2 regions of the Cellulomonas electrica genome follow, and region 2 is predicted to be linked to the other one. Evidence: riboswitches for the same ligand, from Rfam matches in the RefSeq annotation. Region 2 holds a riboswitch; the other holds the start of a gene.
What was found. A riboswitch is a leader RNA that binds a small molecule or an ion and turns the genes downstream of it on or off. The one in region 2 is predicted to bind S-adenosylmethionine.
Positions count from the first base shown of each region.

Region 1 (13,985 bases), 630 kb from region 2:
GCAGTGGCGGGCGCGGACGCGGCGCCGTGGTGCGGGATGGTGGCCGACGGCTGCCACCCGGTGCCGTGGTCGCGGAGCAGCCGCCGACGGCCCAGCCGGCGAGCGAGGCCGCCGTCGTCGGGGCCCCTGAGGGTCTCACCGAACGCACCACCTGGGCCTGGGACGGCGATCGGATCCACCTCGCCGTGCTGGCCGGTCTGCTGTCGCAGATCGGCATGCAGGAGGCCACCGAGGTCACCCCCGCCGCGCGCTCGGGCCGCAACGCGCCGCCGCAGGGCCGCGGTCGCCCCCGCCCGCGCAACGAGTACCTGGGTGCCCGCAACGCGCGGTTCGCCATCTTCCCCGGCTCGGGCCTGGCCCGCCGACCCCCTGCGTGGGTGATGGCCGCCGAGCTCGTGGAGACGTCCCGCCTGTGGGCGCGCGACGTCGCCCGCATCCGTCCGGAGTGGGCCGAGGAGCTGGCCGGCCACCTCGTCCGGCGCAGCTACTCCGAACCGGCGTGGAGCACGCGGCAGGGCGCCGCGACGGTGACCGAGAAGGTGACGCTCTACGGCGTGCCGATCATCACCGACCGGCGCATCCTGCTCGGCTCGGTGGACCGCGCGCAGGCACGGGAGCTGTTCATCCGGCACGCGCTGGTGCAGGGCGAGTGGACCACCCACCACACGTTCTTCCACGAGAACCGCCGCCTCCTGGCCGAGGCGCAGGCGCTCGAGGCCCGCGCCCGCCGCCGCGACCTGGTGGTGGACGACGACGTGCTGTTCGACTTCTACGACGAGCGGGTGCCGGACGACGTGGTCTCGGCCCGGCACTTCGACACCTGGTGGAAGGGCGCCCGGCGGTCCCAGCCGGAGCTGCTGGCGTTCACCCGCAACCTGCTGGTGGCGCCTGGTGCGCAGCAGATCGACGAGTCGGCGTTCCCCTCGCGGTGGCCGCAGGGGGACGTCAGCATGCCGCTGACCTACCAGTTCGAGCCCGGCACCGAGGCCGACGGCGTGACGGTGCACATCCCCCTGGTCACGCTCGCGCGGCTGCGTCCGGAGGGGTTCGACTGGATGGTCCCGGGGGTGCGCGCCGAGCTGGTCACCGCCACCATCCGTGCGCTGCCGAAGCCGGTGCGGGTGCAGCTGGTGCCGGCGCCGGACGTGGCGCGGGCTGTGGACGCGTGGATGGACGAGCACCTCGCGTCCTGGGAGGACACCGTGCGGGCCGGCGACGCGGCGCCGTCGTTCCACGAGGCGTTCGCACAGGCGGTCCGGGCCATGCGTGACGTGGAGGTGCCGCCCGACGCGTTCGACGACGAGAGGCTGCCGCCGCACCTGCGGATGACGTTCCGCGTGGTCGACGCCGGTGGGGGCGTGCTCGACGAGGGCAAGGACCTGGTGGCCCTGCAGCGGCGGCTGGCCGGGGACGCGCAGGACGCGGTGTCCTCCGCTGTTCGGACGGCCGTGGCTGCCGCGCTCGCCGAGGCGCGCGCCGGTACGGAGCGGCCGGACCGCGGCGGGCGGGGACGCGGTCGTGCGGGCGACGCCCGTGCGGGCCGGTCCACCGCGGGGCCGATCCCGGCCGTCGACGGCTCCGCCTCCGGGACCGCACCCGGCGGCGCCCGCATCGCCACGACCGCCGGCGCCTCGACGTCCGGCCCCGGCCGGCCGGGCTCGTCCACCGACGGCCTGGCGACGCCGCTGCCGGGCGGCGACCTGGAGCGCAGCGGCCTGCGCACGTGGCCCGACCTGCCGGACCGCGCCGGTGAACCCGCCGGCACGCTGCCGGATCAGGTGAGCACCACCGCCGTGGGTGGCGTCGTGGTGCGGGCGTACCCCTCCCTCGTCGAGCTGGCGGCGACGGGCGTCACGGCACCGTCGGTCGGGGTGCGGCTGCTCGCCGACGCGGGCGCCGTCCCGGGCGAGTACCGCCGCGGCCTGCGCCGCCTGCTGTTGGTCGACGTCGGGCTGGCGGCCGCCCGGGTCTCGTCCCGCTGGACCGGCGCGCAGGCGCTCGCGCTCGCGGCCTCCCCGTACCCGGACACGGCTGCCCTGGTCACGGACGTGCAGCTGGCCGCGATCGACCGGCTGATCACGCGGCACCTCGCTGCCACGGCCGCCGGCGCCGCACCGGAGGCGGCCGTGCGCGACGCCGCCGCGTACACGGCGCTGCGCACCGCCGTCCGCGACCGTCTGGAGGACGAGGTGCACCGCCTGGTCGCCGACCTCGTCGCCGTCCTCACCGCCTGGCGCGAGGTGCAGGCCGCGGTCCGCGCCTCGTCGTCCCTCGCCCTGCTCGGCACCGCCCGTGACGTCCGCGACCAGACGGACGCCCTGGTGCACGACCGTTTCGTCACGGCGGTCGGCGCCGACCGCCTGCCCCAGCTGACGCGGTACCTGCGCGCCGCCGCGTACCGGCTGACCAAGGCGGCCGAGAACCCGCAGCGCGACGAGTCGCTGGCCGCCCAGGTGCGGGAGGTGCAGGGCCTGTACCGGGACACCGTCGCCCGCGCCGCCGGCCGAGCGCCGGACGCGGCCCGGACGGCAGCCCTGGACGAGGTCCGCTGGATGCTCGAAGAGCTGCGCGTCAGCCTGTTCGCCCAGCAGCTGGGCACCCCGGTCCCGGTGTCCACCACCCGCATCCGCAAGGCGCTCGCCGCCATCACCTGACCGACGAGAGCTCGGCCGCCCAGCCGCCCACGGCCCCGTCGCCACCCGTGCGGCCCGGGCCGGACCGGCCGCCATGCCCCGGCGTCGGTGGTCACCGGCAGACTCACGGGCATGGCTTCCACGGACGGTTCCGGCCGGTGCTTCGGTGACGGCGACCCCCTGCTCGCGCAGTACCACGACGAGGAGTGGGGCGTGCCGGTGCACGGCGAGCACGCGCTGTTCGAGCGCTTCGCGCTGGAGGGGTTCCAGTCCGGCCTGTCCTGGATCACCGTCCTGCGGAAGCGGCCGGCGTTCCGGGCGGCGTTCGCGGACTTCGACGCCGAGGTGGTGGCGGGCTTCGGGGCCGACGACGTCGCGCGGCTGATGGCCGACGCCGGCATCGTGCGCAACCGCGCGAAGATCGAGGCCACCATCGCCAACGCCCATGCGCTGCGCGCCCTGCACCAGCACGGCCGCACGCTGGACGAGGTGCTGTGGTCGCACGCCCCGGAACCCACGGCCGAGAGCCGACGCCGGCCGCTGACCTGGGCGGACGTGCCCGCCACGAGCCCGGAGTCCACCGCCCTGGCCAAGGAGCTGAAGCGGCTCGGCTTCCGGTTCGTCGGACCCACCACGGCGTACGCGAGCATGCAGGCGTGCGGGGTGGTGGACGACCACCTCGCCGGCTGCCCGGTGGCCGTCGCGCGGGATGCCGGGGACCCCGTCGACGTGGCGCCCGTGGGTGGTGACGCCCACCCCTGAGAGGTGCCCGTCACCGTTCGTCCGACGCGACGGGCAGCTCCCCGAAATCGGACACGTCGGGGCTAGCATCTGCGGCCGTGGCACTGGGGGACAACGAGGGCAGCGAGGCCCTGTACGCACCGATGCTCCGTCCGGCACCCGTCGACGCGGCACTTCTCATCGCGGTGCACCGCGGGCTGGAAGCGGTCCCGGTCCGGTCCCTGCACGCCGAGCAGAGTGCCGACGGTTCGGCAGGGGCGGTCCGGTCCGAGGGCAGCGGCACCGCCGTCCCGTGCGCCACGAGCGGCATCCCGGTGGCGCCGCACCCGTCACGTCAGCACAGCGGGCTGGCGCATCGTCTGCGCCCCTGAGGCCGTCTCACCCTGCACGCTGCCGCGTCTCATCAAACGGGCAATGGTGACCGCACTGCGAGACGCCAGGTATCGTCCTGCACACCATCCAGAGCGGCCGAGAGACCTGGCTCGTCGACGCCGCAGCAACCCCCCTTCCTTGCCGGGAGGGTGTGGGTGCTTCAGCCGGGACCGATGGAGTGACCATGAGCGTTGCCGACGCCCGGACCGCCACGAGCGGTCCCGTCGTTGCGCCTGTGGACCGGCCGACCGTCTCGTTCGAGCTGTTCCCGCCGCGCAACCCCGATGCCGCCCCGAAGCTGTGGGACACCATCCGCCGCCTCGAAGCGGTCCGGCCGGACTTCGTCTCCGTCACCTACGGCGCGTCCGGCCGCACCCGCACCACCAGCCGGGCCCTCGTCCGACGGATGCTGCACGAGACCACGCTGACCCCGATCGCCCACCTGACCTGCGTCGGCGCGTCCCGCGAGGAGATCTCCACCATCGTGCGGGAGTTCCTCGACGAGGGCGTCCGCTCGTTCCTGGCACTGCGCGGCGACCCGCCCGAGGGCGAGGCGCAGTGGCAGGCGCACCCGCACGGGCTGACCACCGCCAGCCAGCTGGTGGAGCTGCTGCGGGAGATCGAGCACGAGCGCTGCGAGCAGAGCCCGGCACAGGCCGTGCGCGCGCGGGTCAAGCCGCTGTCGATCGCCGTGGCGGCGTTCCCCCGCGGCAACCGGCTGACCGGCAGCTCCCGTGAGCAGGACATCCAGGCGCTGCTGGCCAAGCAGCGCGCCGGTGCCGACTTCGCCATCACCCAGGTGTTCTACGACGCCGACTCCTACCTCGAGCTGGTCGGCGAGGCCCGCCGGGCGGGCGTCGTCATCCCCATCGTCCCCGGGCTGATCCCCGCCACCGACCCCGCCCGCCTGGTCCGCACGGAGCAGGTGACCGGCGTGCCGGTGCCGCGCGACCTGCTCGCCCTGCTCGACGAGGCCGACGACGAGGCCGAGCGCCGCCGCCGCGGCCTGCGCTTCGGCATCGAGCTGATCGACCGGGTGCTCGAGGGCGGGGCCCCCGGCATCCACCTCTACACGTTCAACAAGCACGAAGCCGCACTCGACCTGCTGGAAGGGGCCGGCCTGGTCGGCCGCCCCACCGCCACCACCACCGCGAGGACAGACGCATGACGCAGCGCACCGCCTTCCCGACCGGCACGATCCTCGGCTACCCGCGGATCGGTCCCCGCCGCGAGCTGAAGAAGGCCCTGGAGTCCTTCTGGGCCGGCCGGTCCACCGCCGCCGAGCTGGAGCAGGTGGCCGCCGACCTGCGCAAGCGCACCCGCACCCGTCTTGCGGAGCTGGGGCTGCGCACCGACGTGCCGGCCATCCCGTCCGCCTTCTCGTTCTACGACCACGTGCTCGACGCCGCCGTGGTGCTCGGTGCGGTGCCGGCGCGGTTCGCCGACCTGCGCGACGCCGAGGGTCGCCTCGACCTGGCCGGCTACTCGACGGTGGCCCGCGGCCGCGGTGACGACCTGCCGCTCGAGATGACCAAGTGGTTCGACTCGAACTACCACTACCTGGTCCCGGAGATCGGCCCGGACACCGACTTCCGGCTGTCCGGCGACCGCCCTGTGCAGGAGTTCGCCGAGGCGCTGGCCGACGGCGTGCTGACCCGTCCGGTACTGGTGGGCCCGGTGACGTTCCTCGCGCTGGCGAAGGCCGCCGAGGGCGCCGCCGAGGGCTTCGCGCCGATCGACCGCCTGGTCGACGTGCTGCCGGTGTACGTCGAGCTGCTCGCCGCACTGCGCGCCGCCGGCGCCACCTGGGTGCAGCTCGACGAGCCCGCGCTGGTGTCCGAGTCGACCGGCGTGCCGACCGAGCGGCTGCTCGCGGCCGCTGAGGAGGCGTACCGGGTGCTCGGCGACGCCACCGACCGCCCGGCGATCCTGGTCGCGGCGCCGTACGGCGACCTCGGTGCCGCGCTGCCGGTGCTGGCCCGCACGGCCGTCGAGGGCCTCGCGCTGGACCTGGTCCGCGGCGGCCTGCCGACGGGCTCGGTGCCGGGGCTGGAGACCAAGACCCTGGTCGGCGGCGTGATCGACGGGCACAACATCTGGCGTGCGGACCTCGACGGCGCCCTGTCGACGCTCGAGCAGCTGGAGACGCTGTGCGCCGCGGCGGTCGCCGTCGGCACCTCCACCTCGCTGTTCCACACCCCGCACGACGTGGCCGACGAGCCGAACCTCGACCCGTCGCTCGCGTCGTGGCTGGCCTTCGCCGACCAGAAGGTCGTCGAGGTCGTCACCCTGGCCGAGGGCCTGACGGAGGGCCGTGAGGCGATCCACGACGCGCTCCGTGCTGCCGCGGACGCCCGGGCGGCCCGCGCGGCGGCGGCAGGCGTGGTGCGTCCGGAGGTCCGCGAGCGCGTCGCCGCGCTGACCGCCGAGCAGTTCCACCGCGGCTCGTTCGACGAGCGCCGGGCGGCCCAGGAGGCCCGGCTGCAGCTGCCGGCCCTGCCGACCACCACGATCGGCTCGTTCCCGCAGACCCCGGAGATCCGCGCGGCCCGCGCGGCGTTCGGTGCCGGCAAGCTCACCGCGGCGGAGTACGAGGACGAGATGCGCGCCGAGATCGGCCGCGTCGTCGACCTGCAGGAGCAGCTCGGCCTCGACGTGCTGGTGCACGGCGAGCCGGAGCGCAACGACATGGTGCAGTACTTCGCCGAGCACCTCGACGGGTTCGCGGTGACGAGCAACGGCTGGGTGCAGTCCTACGGCTCGCGGTGCACGCGCCCGTCGATCCTGTGGGGCGACGTGTCCCGCCCGGCGCCGATCACGGTGCCGTGGACGACGTACACGCAGTCGCTGACCGAGAAGCCGGTCAAGGGCATGCTCACCGGTCCGGTGACGATCCTCGCGTGGTCGTTCGTCCGGGACGACCAGCCGCTGGCGGACACCGCCAACCAGGTGGCGCTGGCGCTGCGCGACGAGATCGCGGACCTCGAGGCGGCCGGCATCGCGATCGTCCAGGTGGACGAGCCCGCCCTGCGCGAGCTGCTGCCGCTGCGCGAGAAGGACCACGCCGCCTACCTCGACTGGTCGGTCGCGTCCTTCCGCCTGGCCACCTCCGGCGTCCGTCCCGACACGCAGATCCACACCCACCTCTGCTACTCGGAGTTCGGGCAGATCTTCGGCGCGATCGACGGGCTCGACGCGGACGTGACCAGCATCGAGGCGGCCCGCTCGAAGATGGAGATCCTCGGCGACATCGCCGCCGCGGGCTACCCGCGGGGCATCGGACCGGGCGTGTACGACATCCACTCCCCGCGCGTGCCCAGCGAGGCGGAGGTCACCGAGCTGCTCTCCGAGGCGGTGCAGGCCATCGACCCGGCCCAGCTGTGGGTCAACCCCGACTGCGGCCTGAAGACCCGCCGCTACGAGGAGGTCAACCCCTCGCTCGAGCACATCATCGCGGCCACGCGCACCGTGCGCGCGGCGCTCTGAGACCGGCGGTGACGGTGGGCGGCGACTGTCCGGACGGCACGACGGCGCCTGCGGGCGACCCGAACGGCTCCGTGGCGGGCTCGGGTGCAGCGGTGGGCACGGCAGGCGCCGTCGCGGGCTACGGCGCGCCCCGGCGCGACCGCGGGCGGCTCCGGTCGGCGGGCGACGGTAGCGGCGCCGATACGACGCCGGCCGGCGGCCCGTTCGACGTGCCCATCGACCTGCTGCGCGCGCGCACCAGCGAGAAGTGGCAGGCGTACGGCCCGGACGTGCTGCCGATGTTCGTCGCGGAGATGGACGTGGTGCCACCGACGGCGGTCGCGGACGCCGTCGACCACGCCGTCCGCTCCGGTGACACGGGCTACGAGCACGGGCGGGTCTACGCCGAGGCGTTCGCCGGTTTCGCCGCCGAGCGGTTCGGCTGGGCGGTGGACCCGTCGTCCACCCGCACCGTGGCCGACGTGATGCGCGGTGTCGTCGAGGTGGTGCGGCTGTTCACCGCCCCCGGCGACGCCGTGGTGATCACACCGCCGGTCTATGCCCCGTTCCGCACCCACCTCGAGCACGCCGACCGACGCGTGCTCGCGGCGCCGCTGACGCCCGAGGGCCGTCTGGACCCGGCCACGCTCGACCGGGCGCTCGGCGAAGCTCGTCGGGAAGACCGCCCGGCCGTGCTGCTGCTCTGCCAGCCGCACAACCCCACGGGCGTGCTGCACTCGTTCGACGAGCTGCGCGCGGCCGGCGACCTCGCCCGGTCGCACGGGGTGCGCGTGGTGGCCGACGAGATCCACGCGGCGATCCTGCCGACCCGTGCGGACGGCACCCGACCGGCGTTCGTCCCGACGGTGACCGCGATCCCCGACGCCATCGCGCTGCACTCGGCGTCGAAGGCGTTCAACCTCGCGGGGTTCAAGGCGGCGCTGGCGGTTCCCGGTGCCGATGCGGTCGACGACCTGGCCCGCCTCGGCACGCCGGCCGTGCACGGCATCAGCCACGTCGCCTCGATCGCCCACCGGGCGGCCTTCCGTGACGGCGGCGCGTGGCTGGACGAGGTGCTCGGCGCGCTCGGCACCAACGCCCGGCTGCTCGGCTCGCTGCTCGCGGAGCGGCTGCCCGCCGTCCGCTGGACACCGGGCGACGGCACCTATCTCGCCTGGCTCGACCTGCGGGACGCCGGCCTCCCGGAGGGTGCGGACCCGGCCGCCTTCCTGCTCGAGCACGCGCGGGTGGCCACCGTGCCCGGGCCCGAGTTCGGCACCGAGGGCACCGGCTTCGTCCGGTTCAACCTCGCCACGTCGCCCGCCCTCCTCACCGAGGCGGTCGACCGCATCGCCGCCGTGCTGCCCCGGCGTGGCTGAGCCACCGGTGTGCGGCTGAGCAGAGCCGCCGCACCGGGCATGACGACGCCCCGGACCCGATCGGGTTCCGGGGCGTCGTCGTGACAGCGGCTCGCTGCTGGTCAGGGCGTCACGAACCCTGCTGCGACGCCTCCGCGGTGATCGTCGTCGGCTCGGCTGCGCCGTGCTGCACCTCGATGCGCCGCGGCTTGGCCTCCTCGGACACCGGGATGGTCAGCGTGAGCACGCCGTCCGTGTAGGTGGCGCTGATCCTGTCCAGCGCCAGGCCACGGCCGACCGTCAGCTGGCGGGCGTAGGTGCCGACCGGACGCTCCTTGGCCAGCCACTGCACGTCCTGCTCGGTGTGGGCCGAGCGCTGCGCGCGGATGGTCAGGGTGCGGTCGTCGACGTTCACGTCGATGCTGCCCGGGTCGGCGCCCGGCAGGTCGACGTGGAGCACGTAGTGGTCACCGCTGCGGTACAGGTCCATCGGCATGCTGGCGGAAGCACGCTCCGACGCGAACATCTGACCGAGCAGACGGTCCATCTCCTGGAAGGGGTCGTACCGCGTAGCCATGTGCGCTCACCTCCCGTGGCGGGGTTCGCGGACCTCCCGCGGACCCGGTGCAACCGGCGACCTCCGCGGCCGTCGATCGGCTACACCCACAGGATTAGCACTCGGCACGGGAGAGTGCCAGTGCCGTTCGCGGTCCGCGAACTGCTCCGGTCCGCGAGCTGCTCCGGGCTCAGCGGTCCAGCGGCTCGCACACCACGACGGGGATGTGCCGCGTGGTGCGCTGCGCGTAGCGGGCGTAGCCCGGGTTGTTGCGCACGACGAGGTCCCACAGCCGCTCGCGCTCCGCACCCTCAGCCGTCCGGGCGGTCATCGGCGTGACCGTCGCCCCGCGCTGCACGCTGACCTGCGGGTTCGCCACCAGGTTGAGGTACCAGGACGGGTGCGCGTCGCCCCCGTTGTTCGAGGCGACCAGCACCAGCCGTTCACCGTCGGGGGTGCCGGCCAGCGGGGTCGTGCGGGCCTTGCCGGTGCTGCGACCGGTGGTGGTGAGCAGCACCTGCTCGATGCGGCCGAACCGCCCCAGCAGCCGCCCTCCCGTCGCCCGGTACACGGCCCGGTGCAGGGCGACGAACATCAGCTGCGTGCGGCTCAGTCCCATGAGGTGACCCTAAGCGCGTCGACCGGGAGAGCCCCCGTCCGATGCGTCACTGCAGCACGACGGCGCCGGCACCCGGTCGCACCCCGACCGTCACGGGGTCGCCGATGCGCAGGCCGTCCGCACCGGTCCCGAGCACGTCGGCCGTCACCAGCCCTTCGGTCGGGTGCTCGACGACCGCGCGGGTGAACGCGCCGAGGAACGACAGCGCGACGAGCCGGGCCACCGGAGCCGCGCCGGCCGGTGCCGGCGCCAGCTGCAGCTGCTCCGGGCGCACCACGGCACGCGGCGCGGGCAGCACGTCCACGTCGTGGGCGACCGCGGTGGCCTGCGTCCCTGCGTCGTTCGAGCTGCTCGACGCCGCCACAGCGCCCGCCCCGACGCCCGTCCCCGAGACCGCGGTCCGGCCGGCGCCGTCCGCCACCTCGACCGGCGCGCCGAGCACCGTCCACGACCCGTCCGCGGCCTGCTGCGCCCGCAGCCGGTTCACGGTCCCGACGAATCCCGCGACGAACGCCGACGCCGGCCGGCTGTACAGCGCCCGCGGCGGGTCGATCTGCTCGAGCAGGCCGTCACGCATCACGGCCACCCGGTCGGCCACCGCCATCGCCTCGTGCTGGTCGTGCGTGACCAGCACCGTGGTGACGCCGACCTCGAGCTGCAGCCGCCGGATCTCGTCCCGCAGGTGCTCGCGCACCTGCGCGTCCAGGGCGGACAGCGGCTCGTCCAGCAGCAGCAGCCGCGGCTCGGTGGCGATCGCCCTGGCCAGCGCCACGCGCTGCCGCTGACCGCCGGACATCTGGTGCGGGTACTTGTCGGCGTGCTTCTCCAGGCGGGTCACCGCGAGCAGCCGGTCCACCGTGGCAGCCGTCTCGGCGGCGCCCTTGCGGCGGATCTTCAGCCCGAACGCGATGTTCTGCCGGCCCGTCAGGTTGGGGAACAGGCTGTAGTCCTGGAACACCATGCCGAACCGGCGGTGCCGGGGGGAGACGCGCGTGACGTCCTCGCCGTCCACCAGGATCCGGCCGGCGTCCGGCTGCTCGAAGCCGGCCAGCAGACGCAGCGCGGTCGTCTTGCCGCAGCCCGACGGGCCCAGCAGGCACACCAGCTCGCCGGACTCGACCCGCAGGTGCAGGTCGTCCAGCGCCACGGTGGTGCCGAAGGTCTTGCGGACACCGATCATCTCGATGGTGGCCATGGGGTTCTCCTCTGGTGCGGGACGTCGGGTGGTGCACGCGGTGGCGGCCGGCCGGGCACCAGCCGGAGGGTGTGTGGTCAGAAGCCGGTGGTGCTCACGCCCAGCCCGCGGCGCCGGAGCAGGTGCACGACGGCCCCCAGGGCGAGCGCCGTCAGCACCATCACGGCGAGCGCGAGCGCCATGCCGGCCTGCGGGGCGTCGCGCTGGTAGTCGACCAGGTAGGTCGGCAGGGTCGTCTTGAGCAGCAGCGACGCGAACGCGAACTCCCCGAGCACCAGCGCGGCGGTCAGCCCGCCCGCCGCCACCAGGGAGGCGCTGAGGTTGGGCATCAGCACCCGGAACAGGACAGTCGGCAGCCCGGCACCGAGGCTGCGCGCAGCCTCGACCAGCGTCCGGGCGTTGACGGCCCGCAGCCCGGAGTCGATCGCCCGGTAGGTGAACGGCATCGCCCACACCGCGTAGAACGGCACCAGGGCGAGCGGGCTCGTCAGGAAGCCCGGCGCCACCGTGCGGAACGTCGCCGCCACGCCCACCACCAGGGCGATGGGCGGGACCACCCACGGCAGCAGCGTCACCGTGGCGAGGACGGTCCGCAGCCGGGGCGCCCGGACCTCCGCGACGACGGCGAGCGGCAGCAGCAGCGCGAGGTCCAGCACCAGCGTCAGCACCGCGAGCAGTGCGCTGGTCCGGGTCGCCTGCCACAGCGCCGGCTCGTGCAGCGCCCTGAGCAGGGAGGCTGCCGACCAGCGCGAGAGCAGCGTGTGCTGGTCGAGCAGCACCACCGGCACGTTCTGGAAGGCGAACCGCGCCATCGCCAGCTGCGGCACCACGAAGTACAGGCCGAGCACGACGAGGAACGTCCAGCGCACCGCCTCGAGCCCCGGCCGACGCCGACGAGCGGCGCCGGGCCGACGTCCCGCGCCCGCACCCGTAGGCCGGCGCGAATCGGCCGGCTGCTCCGCCCCACCGGTCACGTCGTGCGCGACGCCGGAGGTCGCCACGGCGCTCATGCGCGCGACCAGCGGGCGGCCCGGCGCCGCAGCAGGTGCATCAGCACCAGCCCGGCGGCCATCAGCGCCACGGTCCACGTCACCAGCGCGTACCCCAGGTCCTGCTCGCCGGTGATCACGTTGCCCTGCAGCACGAACCGGATCGCCAGCGGCACCAGCTGCCCGCTCGAGTTGAGCACGTACGCCGTGGCGTAGGCGCTGAACGCGTTGATGAACAGCAGCAGCATCCCGCCGAGCACGGAGGGCGCCAGCACCGGCCCGCCCACGGCCCACCAGTAGCGCACCGGACCGGCCCCCATCAGCTCCGCGGCCTCGCGCCAGGTGGTGCGCAGCCCCGAGACGGCCGGCGCGACGACGAGGAACATCAGCGGGATCTCGAAGTACAGGTAGACGAAGGTCATCCCGGGCAGGGTCGACAGCGAGAACCCCGCACCGGCCAGGTCGACGCCGAGCGCCGCGAGCCCCTTGGTCAGCACCCCCTGCGTACCGACCAGCGCGACGAACGCGAACGCCAGCGGAACGCCGCCGAGCTGGGAGGCGACCGAGCTCCAGGCGTCGATCGTCGGACGCAGCCACGCCGGCCGCTGCAGCCCGCGCAGCGCGAACGCCAGCGCCAGCCCCAGCACCCCGCCGATCACCGCCGATGCGCCCGCCAGCGTCAGTGAGTTGGTGAACGCCGACCGGTACGGCCCGGACACCGCCCTGACCAGGGCGCCGATCCCCAGGCTGCCGCCCGGCGTGACGGAGTGGACCACCACCGCACCCACCGGCCACAGCAGGAACACGCCGACGAACACCAGGAACGGCACCAGCGCCACGGTGGCCCCGTCGGCCCGCCACCCCCGTCGAACCGCCGTCGACCGGCGCGCCGGGGAGGCGACCGCCCCGACGCCGGCGCTGGTGCTGACGTCGGGGACGGTCACCGGGGTGACCCCCGTGAGCGGGAGCTCGGTCACTTGTCCGCGACCATCGGTCCCCACTGCGCGGCGAGGACGGCCTTGGCGGCGTCCAGCTGCTTCTGCGTCGGGAACGCGATCTTGGCGATGGTGGCCGGGTCCGGCAGGTTGGCGGCCGTCGCCTGGTCCACCAGGCCGGCCTTCACCAGGGAGGCGTACCGGGCCGGGATCGCGCCGCCCTTGAGGTAGCCGAGCGCGCCGTCGTTGCCCACCAGGTGCTCGAGGAACAGCTCGGCGGCGCACGGGTGCGCCGACTGCGTCACGACGGACTGCGCGTAGTACCCGCCGTACACGCCGTCCTGCGGCACGGTGACCTGCAGGTCGAAGCCAGCCTGCTGCATCAGCGGCTTCAGGGCCGGGAAGTTGTAGGTCCAGTCGAGGGCGATCGGCACCTCGCCGGACAGCAGGTTCGCCTTGTTCACCTTGGTCAGCGTGAGGTTGCCGGACTTCTTCAGGTCGGAGAAGTACTGGATGCCGGGCTTGATGTCGTCGAAGCTGCCGCCGTTCGCCAGCGACGCCGCCATCACCGCGGCGAACGCCGCCCCCGCCTCGCGCGGGTCGCCGTTCAGCCCGATCTGGCCCTTGTACTGCGGGTCCTTCAGGTCGGCGAACGTCTTGGGGGCGTTCTTGACCAGCTTGGTGTTCACGCCGATCGACATCACGCCGTAGTACGCGGCGACCCAGTGGCCGTCGGCGTCCTTGAGGTTCGCCGGGATCTCGTCCCACACCGTCGGCTTGTACGTCTGCGCGTAGCCGTCGTCGATCATCTGCTGCGTGAAGGACGCGCCGACGTCCACCAGCTCGGGCTGGCTCGCCTGACCGCGGAGGGTCTTGATCGCGGTGATCTCGTCCGCGGACGACGCGTCGGGGTTGGCGACGGTGGCGTTGATCCCGTACGTCTTGCGGAACGAGTCCAGGATCCCACCGTAGTTGGCCCACGTGTCCGGCAGCGCGATGAGGTTCACCGCGCCCTCCTTCTTCGCTGCGGCGGCGATCTGCGGCACGGTGGTCCCGCAGCTGGTCGCGGCGGCCGTCCCCGAGGCGCTGGTGGCGCCCGACGAGGCGGTGCTCGACGTGCCG
Region 1 is NZ_AP026442.1:3,504,664-3,518,648, forward strand. It holds gene QMF98_RS16215 (DUF3418 domain-containing protein) at 1-2,654, shown strand, start outside; gene QMF98_RS16220 (DNA-3-methyladenine glycosylase I) at 2,766-3,395, shown strand; gene QMF98_RS16225 (hypothetical protein) at 3,473-3,745, shown strand; SAM riboswitch class I at 3,827-3,926, shown strand; gene QMF98_RS16230 (methylenetetrahydrofolate reductase) at 3,931-4,914, shown strand; gene metE (5-methyltetrahydropteroyltriglutamate--homocysteine S-methyltransferase) at 4,911-7,232, shown strand; gene QMF98_RS16240 (MalY/PatB family protein) at 7,325-8,590, shown strand; gene QMF98_RS16245 (Hsp20/alpha crystallin family protein) at 8,700-9,146, opposite strand; gene QMF98_RS16250 (nitroreductase family deazaflavin-dependent oxidoreductase) at 9,316-9,744, opposite strand; gene QMF98_RS16255 (ABC transporter ATP-binding protein) at 9,791-10,939, opposite strand; gene QMF98_RS16260 (ABC transporter permease) at 11,017-11,949, opposite strand; gene QMF98_RS16265 (ABC transporter permease) at 11,946-12,905, opposite strand; gene QMF98_RS16270 (ABC transporter substrate-binding protein) at 12,902-13,985, opposite strand, start outside.
Region 1: it holds a riboswitch for S-adenosylmethionine, as region 2 does, so the genes downstream of both, QMF98_RS16230 (methylenetetrahydrofolate reductase) here and QMF98_RS02055 (aminotransferase class V-fold PLP-dependent enzyme) in region 2, are expected to answer to the same signal.

Region 2 (13,985 bases):
CCGAGCCGCCGCAGCTGCCGGCGGAGGTGGTCGCGCGGACCCGGGACCGGTACCTCGAGGCGTACCAGCGCATCACCGGGTCGCCGCTGGTGGTGCCGGAGGCCTGACGACGACCCGTTCGGCGGGCGGACGCCCCGATCGGCTCGTGGGGACCCCGCTCTAGGATGGGCGCCGACCCCCGTTCGCCACGCCCGTCTGGAGCTGCTGTGGGACTCGTCGTCGTCGACGTCATGCCGAAGCCCGAGATCCTCGACCCGCAGGGCAAGGCCGTCGCCGGCGCACTGCCGCGGCTCGGGTTCGCCCAGTTCGTCTCGGTGCGGCAGGGCAAGCGGTTCGAGCTCGAGGTCGACGGGCCGGTGACGCCCGAGGTGCTCGAGGCGGCGGCCGAGGCCGCGCGCCAGGTGCTGAGCAACCCGGTGATCGAGGACGTGGTCAACGTGGCCGACGCGGAGGCCGAGGGCTCGTCGACCGCGGCAGGGGCCGACGCCTGATGACGCGCATCGGTGTGGTGACGTTCCCCGGGACGCTCGACGACCGGGACGCCGCCCGTGCCGTCCGGCTGTCGGGTGCGGAGGCGGTGCCGCTGTGGCACGCCGACGAGGACCTGCACGGCGTGGACGCCGTGGTGCTGCCGGGCGGCTTCTCCTACGGCGACTACCTGCGCGCCGGGGCGATCAGCCGGTTCGCGCCGGTGATGACGTCGATCGTCGAGGCCGCCGGCAAGGGGATGCCGGTGCTGGGCATCTGCAACGGGTTCCAGGTGCTCACCGAGGCGCACCTGCTGCCCGGGTCGATGGTGAAGAACGACCACCTCCACTTCGTGTGCCGGGAGCAGCAGCTCGAGGTGGAGAACGTCGACACCCCGTGGACGCGCGAGTACACGCGCGGCGAGGTGATCACGGTCCCGCTGAAGAACCAGGACGGGCAGTACGTCGCGGACGAGCACACGCTCGACGAGCTCGAGGGGGAGGGCCGTGTGGTGTTCCGCTACCGCGGCTGGAACCCCAACGGCTCTCGCCGGGACATCGCCGGCATCTGCAACGCGGCGGGCAACGTCGTCGGCCTGATGCCGCACCCGGAGCATGCGGTGGAGCCAGGCTTCGGGCCGGACGGTGCACGCGGACCGCGGACGGGGACCGACGGGATGCGGTTCTTCACCTCGGTGCTGCACACGCTCGTCGGCTGACGCCGCTGGGTGCGGGGCCGCTGTCACGCGGCCGCGTGCGGCTGCCCGGGCGCTACTTCGACAGCCCCGCCACCAGGTTGACCAGCAGCGCCAGGATCACGGTGCCGAACAGGTAGGACAGCAGGGCGTGCACCTGCGCGGTGCGGCGGAACGCCGACGCCTTGAGGTCGGTGTCCGAGATCGCGAAGCTCATCCCGACCGTGACGGCGATGTACGTGAAGTCGGTGTAGCAGGGCGGCTCGCTCTGGTGGAAGTCGATGCCGCCGTCCGGGCCGGTGTAGTACATCCGTGCGTAGCGCAGCGCGAACATCGTGTGGATCGCGGCCCACGACGCGAAGATCGCCGCCAGCACCGTGGCCATGCCGAGGGCGCCGGCCTTCTTCTCGGCGCCGGTCCAGACCAGGACCACCCCGGACAGGCTCGCCATCGCCGCCGTGAACACGATGACGTGCGCCGCGATCCGCTCCGGCTCCTCGCGCGTGGCGTGCGCGGCGGTCTCCGTGGCGTTCATCGGCACGATCACCAGCCACGTCCACAGGGTCGACAGGAGGCCGGTGGTCGCCCAGGCGCCCATCAGGGCCGCCACGGCCGAGCTCCACGTGAGCGCCAGGCCCACGGCGACGCCCGCGACGGCGGAGACTGCGATCCGGATACCGGGGCGCACGTCGAGCCACCCGCTGAGCCGGCGCAGGCGGCGGCTCTGAGCGGGATCCGTGGAGTGGTGGTCGGCCATGGGAGCAGTCAACCGCCTGCCGGCCCGCGCGGCCCGCGGCGGGCCGGGTGCCGGGCTGGCGACCGGCCTAGAGTCGTGAGCAGGGCCGCCGTGCCGGTGGCCGTCACCCCTTCACCCTGGAGTCGCCATGACCGATGCGCCCGAGTCGACGTCGTCCGCCCCGCAGCCGACCCAGCCCACGGCTGACGGTCAGGAGCCCGCCGAGCTGCACGAGGAGCCGCACGACGCGAACGTCGGCTCGCGGCTGAACTGGCTGCGCGCCGGGGTGCTGGGCGCCAACGACGGCATCGTCTCCACGGCCGGCATCGTCATCGGCGTCGCCGGCGCGACCACGTCGGTGACTGCCATCGCCACCGCCGGCATCGCCGGCATGGTCGCCGGCTCCCTGTCGATGGCCGGCGGCGAGTACGTGTCCGTCAGCACCCAGCGCGACACCGAGAAGGCGCTGCTGACCAAGGAGCGCTGGGAGCTGGAGAACATGCCGGACGAGGAGCTCGAGGAGCTCACGCGCCTCTACGAGGCGAAGGGCATCTCGCGGCGGGTCGCCGAGGAGGTGGCGCGCGACCTCACCAGGAACGACGCCCTGCGGGCGCACGCGGAGACGGAGCTCGGCCTCGACCCGGACGACCTGACGAACCCGTGGCACGCCGCCGGGTCGTCGTTCATCTCGTTCGCGGTGGGCGCCCTGATCCCGCTGGTCGTGATCCTGCTGCCGATCAACGGTGCGCGGGTGTGGGCGACCGTCGGCGCGGTGATCCTCGGGCTGATCCTCACCGGGTTCCTCAGCGCCCGGCTCGGCAAGGCGCCCGAGGGTCGGGCGATCCTGCGGAACGTCGGCATGGGCATCCTGACCATGGCGATCACCTACGCCGTCGGCAAGATCTTCGGGACGACGGTGGCCTGACCCGCCCCGCGGGACGATCCGCGGGGGTCACGCCACCGCTCGCCGGGCGACCGGTCTGTCAGCCGCCCGGTCAGCCCGCGGAGCCGGCGGCGTCGAGCGCCTGGGACAGGTCGTCGACCAGGTCGTCCACGTCCTCCAGGCCGACGGACAGGCGGACCGTCGACTCGGCGATGCCCACCGCCGCGCGCCCGGCGGCACCGAGCTTGCGGTGCGTCGTCGTCGCCGGGTGCGTGACCATCGACTTGGCGTCGCCGAGGTTGTTGGACACGTCGATCACCCGCAGGGCGTCCAGCACCGCGAACGTGCGGCGCTTGGCCTCGTCCCCACCGGCACCCTCCGGCACCGCCAGCTCGAACGTCACCACGGTGCCGCCGCCCGTCTGCTGCGCCAGCGCGAGCTGGTGCTGGGGGTGCGACGGCAGGAACGGGTAGCGGACGCCGGCGACGGCCGGGTGCTGCTCCAGCCACTCCGCGAGGCGCAGCGCCGACGCGGCCTGGTGGCGCACCCGCAGCGACATCGTCTCGAGCCCCTTGAGCAGCACCCAGGCGTTGAACGGCGACAGCGACGGACCGGTGTTGCGGATCAGGGTGCGGACGGGACCGTGCAGCAGCTCCGTCGACCCGAGGATCGCCCCGCCGAGCACCCGGCCCTGCCCGTCGATGTGCTTGGTGGCGGAGTAGACCACCACGTCGGCGCCGTGCTCGAGCGGGCGGGAGAAGACCGGGGTGGCGAAGACGTTGTCGACCACCACGACGGCGCCGGCGGCGTGCGCCAGGGCGGACACCGCGGCGATGTCGACCAGGTCCTGCATCGGGTTGGACGGCGTCTCGAAGAAGACGACGTCGGCAGGGGTGGCCAGCGCGGCCTCCCACTGCTCCGGCACGTGGCCGTCGACGTAGTCGGTCCGCACGCCCCAGCGGGCGAGGATCTCGTCGAAGATCACGATCGACGAGCCGAACAGGGCGCGGGCGGCGACGATCCGGGAGCCCGACGAGACGAGCGCGGCGAGCGTGGTGAACACGGCGGACATGCCGCTGGACGTGGCGACCGCCGCCTCGGCACCCTCGAGCAGGCGCAGGCGCTCCTCGAACGTCGACACCGTCGGGTTGCCGTAGCGGGAGTACTGGAACCGGTCGGCCTCACCGGCGAAGGCCGCCTCGGCGTCCGCCGACCGCTCGTAGACGTAGCCCTGCGTGAGGAACAGCGCCTCGGACGTCTCGTCGAAACCCGAGCGCACCAGGCCGCCGCGCACGGCGAGCGTGTCGGGCCGCAGCCCGGCCCGGTCCACCCGGCGGTCGTCCCAGTCGGCAGGTCCCGGGACCCGGCGGCTCACGCCTGCCGCCACGGCAGGCCGTCGGCGCGCCAGCCCGTGTGGCCACGCTGCCCGTCCGGGCCGACGTCGCCCTCGAAGCCCTGCAGCACGTTGTGCACGGGACCGTAGCCGGCGGCCTGCGCCGCGAGCCCCGCGGCGACGGACCGCACGCCCGACCGGCACAGGAACACGAGGTCCCGGCCGTCACCGGGCTGCACGCCGGCCAGCGCCAGCTGGTCGAGGAACTGCGGGTTCACCGCGTGCGTGGTCCCGCTCAGCCACTCGACGAACACGGGCTCGCGGCCCAGGTCCGCCGTGTCCGGCACGCCGATCTGCTGCCACTCGCCGGCCGTGCGGACGTCGACCAGCACGGCACGCTCGTCGGACGCGAGCAGGTCCCAGGCCTCGCGCGGGGTCAGGTCGTCGATGTCGCTCATGTGCTCCTCCATCGGTCCCGGCGGTAGCACCCGTGTCCGGTCCGCGCCGTGGGGCGTGGTCCGCGGGTTGCTGCGGCGTCGTCGATCCGGGTCTCTCGGCCGCTCTGGATGGTGGCGCGATGCTATGCCTCGCTCCGAGGGCCGTCCCAGTGCGCGGACGAAGTGTCTTGCATGGCGAGATAGACGGCCGTCGGCGGTTGACAGCGGGCCCAGCCGCCGCCGAACCTCGTCTCGGTCATGAGCGCCAGCGAGCGCCGGCTGGGACCCCGCACGGGTCCGCAGGCGGCGTGCAAGCCCCGGCTCGCTGGCCGGCAACCCTCCCTCCGCGGCGGGGTGCCCCGGGTGACGACCAGGCCGTCCGCCGTCCGGCGGGCGGCAAGCGCGGACCTCGCCGAGGTCCTTCCCGCCGGAGGACTGCCATGACCAGCGTGCTCGAGACCTCGCCCGTCTGCACCGACATCCCCGCCCTGCTGCCCGTCGTCGGGGCCGACACCCTGGTGCCGCTGGTGGACGGCAGCAGCGCCGTCTACGCCAACCTCGACTGCGCCGCGAGCGCCCCTGCGCTGCAGTCGGTGGCGGACCGGATCGCCGACGTGCTGCCGCTGTACGCCTCGGTGCACCGGGGTGCCGGTTACTTGTCCCAGGTGTCCACCGCCCTGTACGAGTCGGCGCGGTCCACCGTCGCGGCCTTCGTCGGGGCGCGGGCCGACGACGTCGCGATCATCACGCGCAACACCACCGACTCCCTGAACCTGCTGGCCGGAGTGGTGCCCGGCCCGGTGCTGGTGCTCGACGTGGAGCACCACGCCAACCTGCTGCCGTGGGTGCACGCCGCCCGCGCCCGCCACCGCACCACGATCCTGCCGGTGGCGGCCACCGTCGCGGCGACCCTCGACGCGCTGCGTGCCGAGCTCGCGGCCAACGAGTACGCCCTGGTCACCGTCACGGGGGCGTCGAACGTCACCGGCGAGGCGCTGCCGCTGGACGCCGTGGTGGACGCGGCGCACCAGGCCGGTGCCCGGGTGGCGGTCGACGGCGCGCAGCTGGTGCCGCACCGTGGGTTCTCGCTGGCGGCCAGCGGCGCGGACTACGTCGCCTTCTCCGGGCACAAGACGTACGCGCCGTTCGGTGCCGGTGCGCTGGTGGGTCAGCGCGACTGGCTCGACGCGGGCACGCCGTACCTGGCGGGCGGCGGTGCCGTGCGGGACGTGCGGCCGGACCGGACGTTGTGGCAGCCGGCACCGGCGCGCCACGAGGCGGGCTCGCCCAACGTGCTGGGCGCGGTGGCGCTCGCCGAGGCGTGCCAGACGCTGGTCGCCCTGCCGGCCGGGGAGCTGACGGCGCACGAGGAGTCGCTGCGGTCCCGGCTGGTGGCGGGGCTCGAGGCGCTGCCCGGGGTGCGGGTGCTGCGCGTCTGGCCCGACTCGGAGGACCCGGTCGGCGTGGTCAGCTTCACGGTGGCGGACCTGGACCCGGGGCTGGTCGCCGCGGTGCTGTCCGCCGAGCACGGCATCGGCGTGCGGGACGGGCGGTTCTGCGCGCACCCGCTGCTGGCGCACCTGTCCGCGTCGGACGGTGCGGTGCGCGCGTCGGTGGGCGTGGGGACGACGAGCGAGGCGGTCGACCGCCTGGTCACGGCCCTGGACCGGCTGCTGGTGGAGGGGCCGGCGGCGGAGTACACGGTGGTGGACGGGTGCTGGACGGTGGCCGACGACCCGCGGCCGCTGCTCGACGTGCCGGGGCTGGACCACCTGGCGGCCACCGCGGCGGCGGCCTGCGGCCCGGCCGTCTGACCTGCCTCGTCGGGCCCTCGCCCGCTCGTCGGGACCCCGGATCGCTCAGTCGACCCGGATGCCCAGCTGCTCCGCGAGCGCCGGGGCCAGCTCCAGCAGCAGGTCGCCGGTGATGGTCGACCCCGCCAGCCCGGCGACACCTTCGATGTGCTGCAACCCGGTGAGGCCGCGCAGGTCGACGTCCACCAGCCGGGCCGCCGTCACGTCGAGCCGGCGAACCGTGCAGCCGCGCAGCTCGAGCCGCCGGACGGTCGCCCCCCCCAGCGCGAGCTCGTCGACCACGCAACCGTCGAGCACCACGTCCACCAGCTCGGACTCACGCAGGTTCAGGTAGTCGACCTTCCCGCCGCGGAGGGTCACCCGCGTCCACGACGACCCGTAGGCCTGCACGGCGCCGAGCCGGCAGTCGGTCAGGGTGCCGTCCCACCAGGTGGTGCGCGCCAGGCTGAGCTCGTCGGCGCGCACCCGTGACCAGGACGTGTCCACCAGCCGGGCGCCGTCGAGGCGGACCCCGTCCAGCCGGCAGGCGGTGAACGTGCACTCCAGGACGCGGGCGTCGTGCCCGTCGGCGCCGGACAGGTCGACGTCCGCCAGGTCCACGCCGTCCAGGTCGGCACCGGGGGAGAGCGGCTGGGGCCTCACGCGACCACCGTCCCACGCCCGCGCGGGGTGACCGACCGGGACCCGCCGGCGTCGAGGGGCCACGGGTCGACGGGAGCCCCGGTGCGGGGTGTGGGCGGCGGATGGCAGCATCGCGATGTGCGCCACTCCCTGGTCCTCACCGCGCCCGGTGTCCTGCTCGTCCCGCTGGCCGACGTGCACGCCCCCGCGCTCGCCGCGCTGGTCGACGAGCCGATGTGGCGCGGGATGAGCAGCCCGGTCCCGCGCACGCCGGACGACGTGCTGGACCTGATCGCGGCCGCCGACGCCGATCCGGGCCGGTACGCGTTCGCCGTCGTCGAGCAGTCCAGCGGTGCGGTGGTCGGCAGCACCTCGTTGTACGACGTGACGCTCACCGCCGCCCGCGCCGAGATCGGGTTCACCTACTACGCGCGCCGGGTGTGGGGCACCACCGTGAACCCCGCCTGCAAGCTGGCCCTGTTCAGCCAGGGCTTCGACGACTGGGGCCTCGCGCGCGTCGCCCTGCGCGCCGACACGGCCAACTCCCGGTCGATCGGAGCGATCCTGCGGCTCGGCGCGACGGCCGAGGGCGTGCTCCGCAGCCACCGCGTTCGACCCGACGGCAGCCGCGGGGACACCGCCTACTTCTCGGTGCTGGCCGACGAGTGGCCGGCGGTGCGGGCCGGTCTGGAGCAGCGCCTGGGGCTGGCGTAGGTGCCGACGCTCGACCGTCGGCTCGGCACCACCGATGCTGTCGTGATCGGGCTGTCGTCGATGCTCGGCGCCGGTGTGTTCGTGGTGCTGGGCCCGGCGACGGCCGCGGCGCACGGCGGGGTGCTGGTCTCCCTGGTGGTGGCGGCCCTGGTCGCGTGGGCCAACGCGACGTCGACCGCTCAGCTGGCGGCGGTGCTGCCACGCGCCGGAGGGGTCTACGCGTACGGCCGGGAGCGGCTCGGCCAGTGGCCCGGGTTCCTTGCGGGGCTGGCGTTCGTGCTGGGCAAGACGGCCTCGTGCGCGGTGATGGCGGGGACGGTGGCGGCGTACCTGGTTCCGACGGCGTGGCACAGGCCGGTGGCCGCGCTGATCGTCGTCGTGCTGGTCGCGGTCAACCTCGCGGGGGTCTCCCGGACGGCGGCGGCGGCGCGGCTGCTGCTCGCCGTCGCGGTGGTGGTGCTGGTCGCGGTCGTCGTCGTCGCCCTGCGTCGGCACGCCGACACGCTGCCGGGGGACGTGCTTCCCCACGGTCTGCCCGGTGGGGTGCGCGGCACGCTGCAGGGCGCGGCGCTGCTGTTCTTCGCCTTCGCGGGGTACGCGCGCGTCGCCACGCTCGGCGAGGAGGTGCGCAGGCCCCGCACGACGATCCCGCGGGCCATCCGCATCGCGCTCGCCCTGGTCGCGGTCGGCTACCTGGCCGTGGCGGTCGCGGTGCTGCACGTCCTCGGCGTCGACGGCGCGGCGGGGTCCCGGGCGCCGGTGCTCGACACGGCCACGGCGACCGCCGGCTGGCTGGTGCCGACCGTGCGGGTGGCCGCGGTCGCGGCGGCCGGGGGCGCGCTGCTCGCGCTGCTCGCCGGGGTGAGCCGCACGGCGTTCGCCATGGCTCGGGAGGGTGACCTGCCGCGCCGCTGGGCCGCCGTCGGCGGGCGCTCGCGGGCGCCGTGGCTGGCCGAGCTGGTGGTCGGCGCGACGGTGGTGGTGCTCACGCTGACGGTCGACCTGACGGGCGTGCTGGTGGTCTCGTCCTTCGGCGTGCTGCTCTACTACGGCATCGGCCATGCGGCGGCCTGGACGCAGCCGGCGGCCGACCGGCTCGCACCGCGATGGGTGCCGGTGGTGGGCCTGGTCGGGTGCCTGGCGCTCGCGACCGCGCTGCCCGGGTGGGCGGTGGCGGCTGGTGTCGGGGTGCTGGCGGTCGGGTCCGCGGTGCGGGCGGTCGCCGTGCGGCTCAGGCGGTCGGCAGCGGGAGGACCGAGCCGGTCAGGTGGGGACGACGTCGGCGCGGGTCCCACACGGTGAGGTCGTGGCCGGTGCCGGTGCCGGTGCCGGTGCCGGTGGCGGTGGCGGTGGCGGTGGCGGGGTCGCTGCGCGCCACGCGCACCGCGACGGTGGTCGGCAGGACCACGGGCGCCGCGAAGTCGACCGACCAGGTGAACGACTCCCCGCGGACGGCGCCGACGGTGGCCAGCGCCCGCGCGGCGGTGAACATGCCGTGCGCGATGGCGCCGTGGAAGCCGAACGCCCGGGCGGCGGGTGCCCACAGGTGGATCGGGTTCACGTCGCCGGAGACGGCCGCGTAGCGGCGGCCGGTGTCCGCGGGCAGCCGCCAGGTGGCGGTGGGGACGGGCGGCTCGAACGGCCGGCGGTCGGTGGCCTCGTCCGTGCCGGAGCCGTCGCCGGAGCCGTCGTCGTAGGCAGGGGCCGGGACCGAGCCCGGCTCCGACGCGGGCCCGGCCGACCCGGCCAGCCGCACCCCCTTGGCCAGGTACGTCGACACCCCGCGCCACGCGGTGACCCCGTCGGCTGTCACCTCGCTGACCAGGTCGACCTGCGTCCCGGACCGGTGCGCGCGCAGCCCGGCGGCCCACGACCGCACGGCCAGCTCCTGCCCGAGCCGCAGCGGCTGCCGCTGCTCGACGCGGTTGGCGACGTGCACCAGCCCCAGCAGCGGCAGCGGGAAGTCGTCGCGAACCATCAGGGCGGTCGCGACCGGGAACGCCAGCACGTGCACGAAGCCCGCGGGCAGCACGTCCGTTCCGGGCTCGCCCACCAGGTGCTGGTACGCGGTGAGCCGCTCGGCGTCGGCCTGCACGCCGTGGGTGCTGAGCGTGACGTCGGGCAGCGTCGTCGTCGCGCCGCCCCGGCCAGCTCGCCCGGCGCGACGCGACACCGCACCGGCCGCGGCCGCGGTCAACGCGTGCCGGTACGAGTCGCCGAGCGGTGGCACCGTCGGCAGCTCGACGGTCCGCAGCGCCCCGGTCACTGGCCCACCAGGTTCTGCCCGCACACCCGAAGCGTCCGTCCGACGATGCCGCCGGCTGCCGGCGAGGCGAGGAAGGCGACCGCCTCGGCGACGTCCTGCGGCAGGCCGCCCTGCTGCAGCGAGTTGAGCCGTCGCGCGACCTGCCTGGTCAGCGCGGGGATCCGCGCCGTCATCTCCGTCTCGATGAACCCGGGGGCCACGGCGTTGGCCGTCCCGCCGAACGGCACCAGCAGGGGAGCGGTGGCGCGGACCATGCCGATCACGCCGGCCTTGGAGGTGGCGTAGTTGGTCTGGCCGCGGTTGCCGGCGATGCCGGACGTCGAGGCGGTGGCGACGATGCGCGGCTCATCGGTGAAGTCGCCGCTGGTCAGCAGCGCCTCGTTGATCCGCAGCTGCGACTCGAGGTTGACGGCGAGCACCGACGACCAGCGGTCGGGCGCCATGTTGACCAGCAGCTTGTCGCGGGTGATCCCGGCGTTGTGCACCATCACGTCCAGCCGGCCGTGCCGGGCGCGGACGTGCTCGAGGATCCGCTCCCCGGCGTCGGCAGCCGTCACGTCCAGCTGCAGCGCGGTGCCGCGCACCTTGTTGGCCACCGCCGTCAGCTGCTCACCGGCGGCCGGCACGTCCACCGCGACCACGTGCGCGCCGTCGCGGGCCAGCGTCCGGGCGATCGCCGCGCCGATGCCGCGCGCAGCGCCGGTCACCACGGCCACCCGGCCGTCCAGCGGCCGCTCCCAGTCGGCCGGCAGCGTGCCGGCGGTCGAGTCCACCGCGAGCAGCTGACCGTCCACGAAGGCCGACCGCCGGGACAGGAAGAACCGCAGCGCGGCCACGGCGCTCGGCGCCGTGACCGGCACCGAGCCGGTCAGCACCACGCCGTTGCCGGTGGACCCGCCGCGCAGCTCCTTGGCCAGCGACCGCAGCAGGCCGTCGACCCCCTGCCGGGCTGCGGCGACCGCCGGGGCGTCGTCCGCGGTGGCCGCCCGGGACACCGTGACCACCGGGCCACCGCTGCGCAGTCCCTTCACGGGACCCGCCGCAGCGAGCACCGGCTCGGTCAGCTGGTCCGGACGTTCGACGGCCGTGAGCACCAGGACGACGGCGCCGTACCGGACGTCCGGCGCCGGGTGCCGGTGCACCTCCAGGTCCCAGCCGTCGAGCACGGCCGGCATCCCGGCGGCGGCTGAGCGGGCCTCCGCCCCGGCCCCGGGCGCCACGCCGCCCGCCGGCCCGGACAGCAGCCGCGCCAGCGCATCGGCGTCGTCCCCGCGGCCCAGCACCAGCACGGGCCCGTCGACCAGCGGCGCGCCGGGGGTGTAGCGCCGCAGCACGGCGGGCCGCGGCAGCCCCAACCGCTTGGCCATCGTGGCCGTCGGACCGCTGTTCACCAGCTGCAGGTAGGTGTCCGGCATGTCACGCCGCCTCGAGCAGCACGGCGACACCGAGCCCACCGGCGGCGCACACCGTCACCAGCGCCCGCACCGGGGAGTCGTCGCCCGCGGCGACCTGCGCCACGTGCCGGGCGTGCAGATCCTTGGCGGTGCTCGCCACGATCCGCCCCCCGGTCGCGGCGAACGGGTGCCCGGCCGCCAGCGACGACCCGTGCACGTTCAGCCGCTCCCGCTTCACCGACCCGAACGCGCCGGGCAGACCCAGCCGTTCCCGCCCGAACTGCTCCGACTCCCACGCCGCCAGGATCGTCAGCACGGTGGAGGCGAACGCCTCGTGGATCTCCACGTAGTCCAGGTCGTCGAGCGTCAGCCCGTGCCGGGCGAGCAGCCGCGGCGCCGCGTAGGCAGGGGCCATCAGCAGCCCGTCCTCCCCGTGCACGAAGTCGACGGCGGCGACCTCGGCGTCCACCACGGCGGCGAGCGGCGTCAGGCCGTGGTCGGCAGCCCACTGCGCCGAGCCCAGCAGCACCGTCGAGGCGCCGTCGGTCAGCGGCGTCGAGTTGCCGGCCGTCATGGTCGCGGGGGCGGTCAGGTGGTTGCCGAACGTGGTCCGCAGGCCGGCCAGCTTCTCCAGCGACGTGTCCGTGCGCAGGTTCGCGTCCCGTGCGAGCCCGCGGTAGCCGGTGACCAGGTCGTCGAAGAACCCGCTGTCCCAGGCAGCGGCGAGGTTGCGGTGGCTGGCCAGCGCCAGCTCGTCCTGCGCCTCGCGCGTGATGCCCCACTCGGCGGTGGTCAGCGCCTGGTGCTCGCCCATCGACAGGCCGGTGCGCGGCTCGTCGACCCGCGGCGGGTTGGGGGTCAGGTCCTTCGGTCGCAGCCGGGCGAGCACGGCGGCTCGCTGGCCGACGGTGCGCGCCCGGGAGAGGTCGAGCAGCACGCGCCGCAGCCCTTCGCTGACCGCGATCGGCGCGTCGGACGCGGAGTCGACGCCGCCGGCGATGCCCGACTCGAGCTGGCCGAGGCGGATCTTGTTCGCCAGCAGCAGCACGGTCTCGACGCCGGTGGCGCACGCCTCCTGCAGGTCGACCGCGGGGGTGCGCGACGAGAGCGCGGAGCCCAGCACCACCTCGCGGGTGAGGTTGAAGTCGCGGCTGTGCTTCAGCACCGCACCGGCGGCGACCTGACCGATCACCTCGTCCTGCAGCCCGTACCGGGCGACGAGCCCGTCGAGCGCGGCCGTCAGCAGGTCCTGGTTGCTCGCATGGGCGTAGGGGCCGCCGGCGCGGGCGAACGGGACCCGGTTGCCGCCGAGCACGTAGGCCGGACGTGCGGCAGACGGCGACGTGGGGGACGGAGAGCTGGGGGACGGAGAGCTGGGGGACGGGGAGGTGCGGGCCATGGGAGAAGTCCTCTCGCATCGTCACTGATGGGCCTGCTGCGGTGGCTCAGAGATCGCGGGTCAGAGGTGCGGCGCGCCGTCCCGACATCGGCGCGGGACCTTTGTCCCTTGGATCTGTCCGGAACCGATGGTACCTGATACCGTCGGTTTCGTGAGTGGTCGTGAACCGACCCGGTCGACGACGACGGGCCTTCGGGCGGTGGGCGAGGACGCCCCACCGGCGGACGGTCGCGCCACCCGGTGGGCGGACCACCGCGAGGCCCGGCGCGCGGTGCTGGTGCAGACGGCCCGCCGCACGGTGCACCACGACGGCCCGGACATCTCCATGGACGAGATCGCCGCGGCGGCCGGCACCTCCAAGTCGATCGTCTACCGGTACTTCGCCGACAAGACGGCGCTGCAGGTGGCCGTCGCCGAGCTGGTCGTGCGGGACATCCGGGACGCGCTCGCGGATGCGCTCGCCGCGCACGGCACGCCTCGCGAGGGGCTCCGCGCGATGGTCGACGTGTACCTGGAGATGATCGAGTCCTCGCCGTCGGTGTACGCGTTCGTCACCCGCGACGGGTCGGTGGAGCACTTCCTCGACCAGGTGACCGCCCTGGTGGCGGGCCCGTTCGCCCGCGAGGTGGCCGCGCGGTCCGTCGACTCACCGGGCAGCGCGGCCGCACTGGCCGCGGCATGGGCTGCCGGCGCCGTCGGCTTCGTCCGCGGCGCCGGGGAGTGGTGGCTGCTGCACCGCCACGAACCCGCGGCACCGAGCCGGGGCGAGCTCGCCGGCCGCGTCTCCACCTGGTTGTGGGCCGGCCCCGTCGGCCTCGTCGTGCGCCCCGGCGCCGCAGCTCGTCCCGAGGAAGGCACTTCGACGATGAAGGAGACCTCATGACCACCACCGCCGAACGTCCGGCCACCGCCCGCACCGCGGACGCGCGCGTCGACGTCCCGACGCTGGAGCAGCACCTGCTCGGCCGCTACGCGGACCTGCGCCGCAGCGCCCGGGCGATCGTCGCCGACCCGGCCTTCCAGAAGATCGAGGGCCAGCCTTACGCCGAGCACCGCGAGCGGGTGCTGACCCAGCTGCGCCGCCTGGTCGCGGAGACGGACGTGCTGCGGGCCTTCCCGACGGCGCTCGGCGGCGCCGACGACCACGGCGGCAGCCTGGCCCGGTTCGAGGAGCTGGTGGCCGGCGACCCCAGCCTGCAGATCAAGGCCGGTGTGCAGTGGGGCCT
Region 2 is NZ_AP026442.1:446,515-460,499, forward strand. It holds gene QMF98_RS02020 (phosphoribosylaminoimidazolesuccinocarboxamide synthase) at 1-107, shown strand, start outside; gene purS (phosphoribosylformylglycinamidine synthase subunit PurS) at 207-491, shown strand; gene purQ (phosphoribosylformylglycinamidine synthase subunit PurQ) at 491-1,186, shown strand; gene QMF98_RS02035 (DUF1345 domain-containing protein) at 1,239-1,919, opposite strand; gene QMF98_RS02040 (VIT1/CCC1 transporter family protein) at 2,047-2,823, shown strand; gene QMF98_RS02045 (O-succinylhomoserine sulfhydrylase) at 2,894-4,156, opposite strand; gene QMF98_RS02050 (rhodanese-like domain-containing protein) at 4,153-4,572, opposite strand; SAM riboswitch class IV at 4,846-4,960, shown strand; gene QMF98_RS02055 (aminotransferase class V-fold PLP-dependent enzyme) at 4,992-6,365, shown strand; gene QMF98_RS02060 (pentapeptide repeat-containing protein) at 6,411-7,007, opposite strand; gene QMF98_RS02065 (GNAT family N-acetyltransferase) at 7,125-7,700, shown strand; gene QMF98_RS02070 (APC family permease) at 7,701-9,002, shown strand; gene QMF98_RS02075 (MaoC/PaaZ C-terminal domain-containing protein) at 8,932-9,966, opposite strand; gene QMF98_RS02080 (3-oxoacyl-ACP reductase) at 9,963-11,381, opposite strand; gene QMF98_RS02085 (acetyl-CoA C-acetyltransferase) at 11,383-12,759, opposite strand; gene QMF98_RS02090 (TetR/AcrR family transcriptional regulator) at 12,911-13,642, shown strand; gene QMF98_RS02095 (acyl-CoA dehydrogenase family protein) at 13,639-13,985, shown strand, end outside.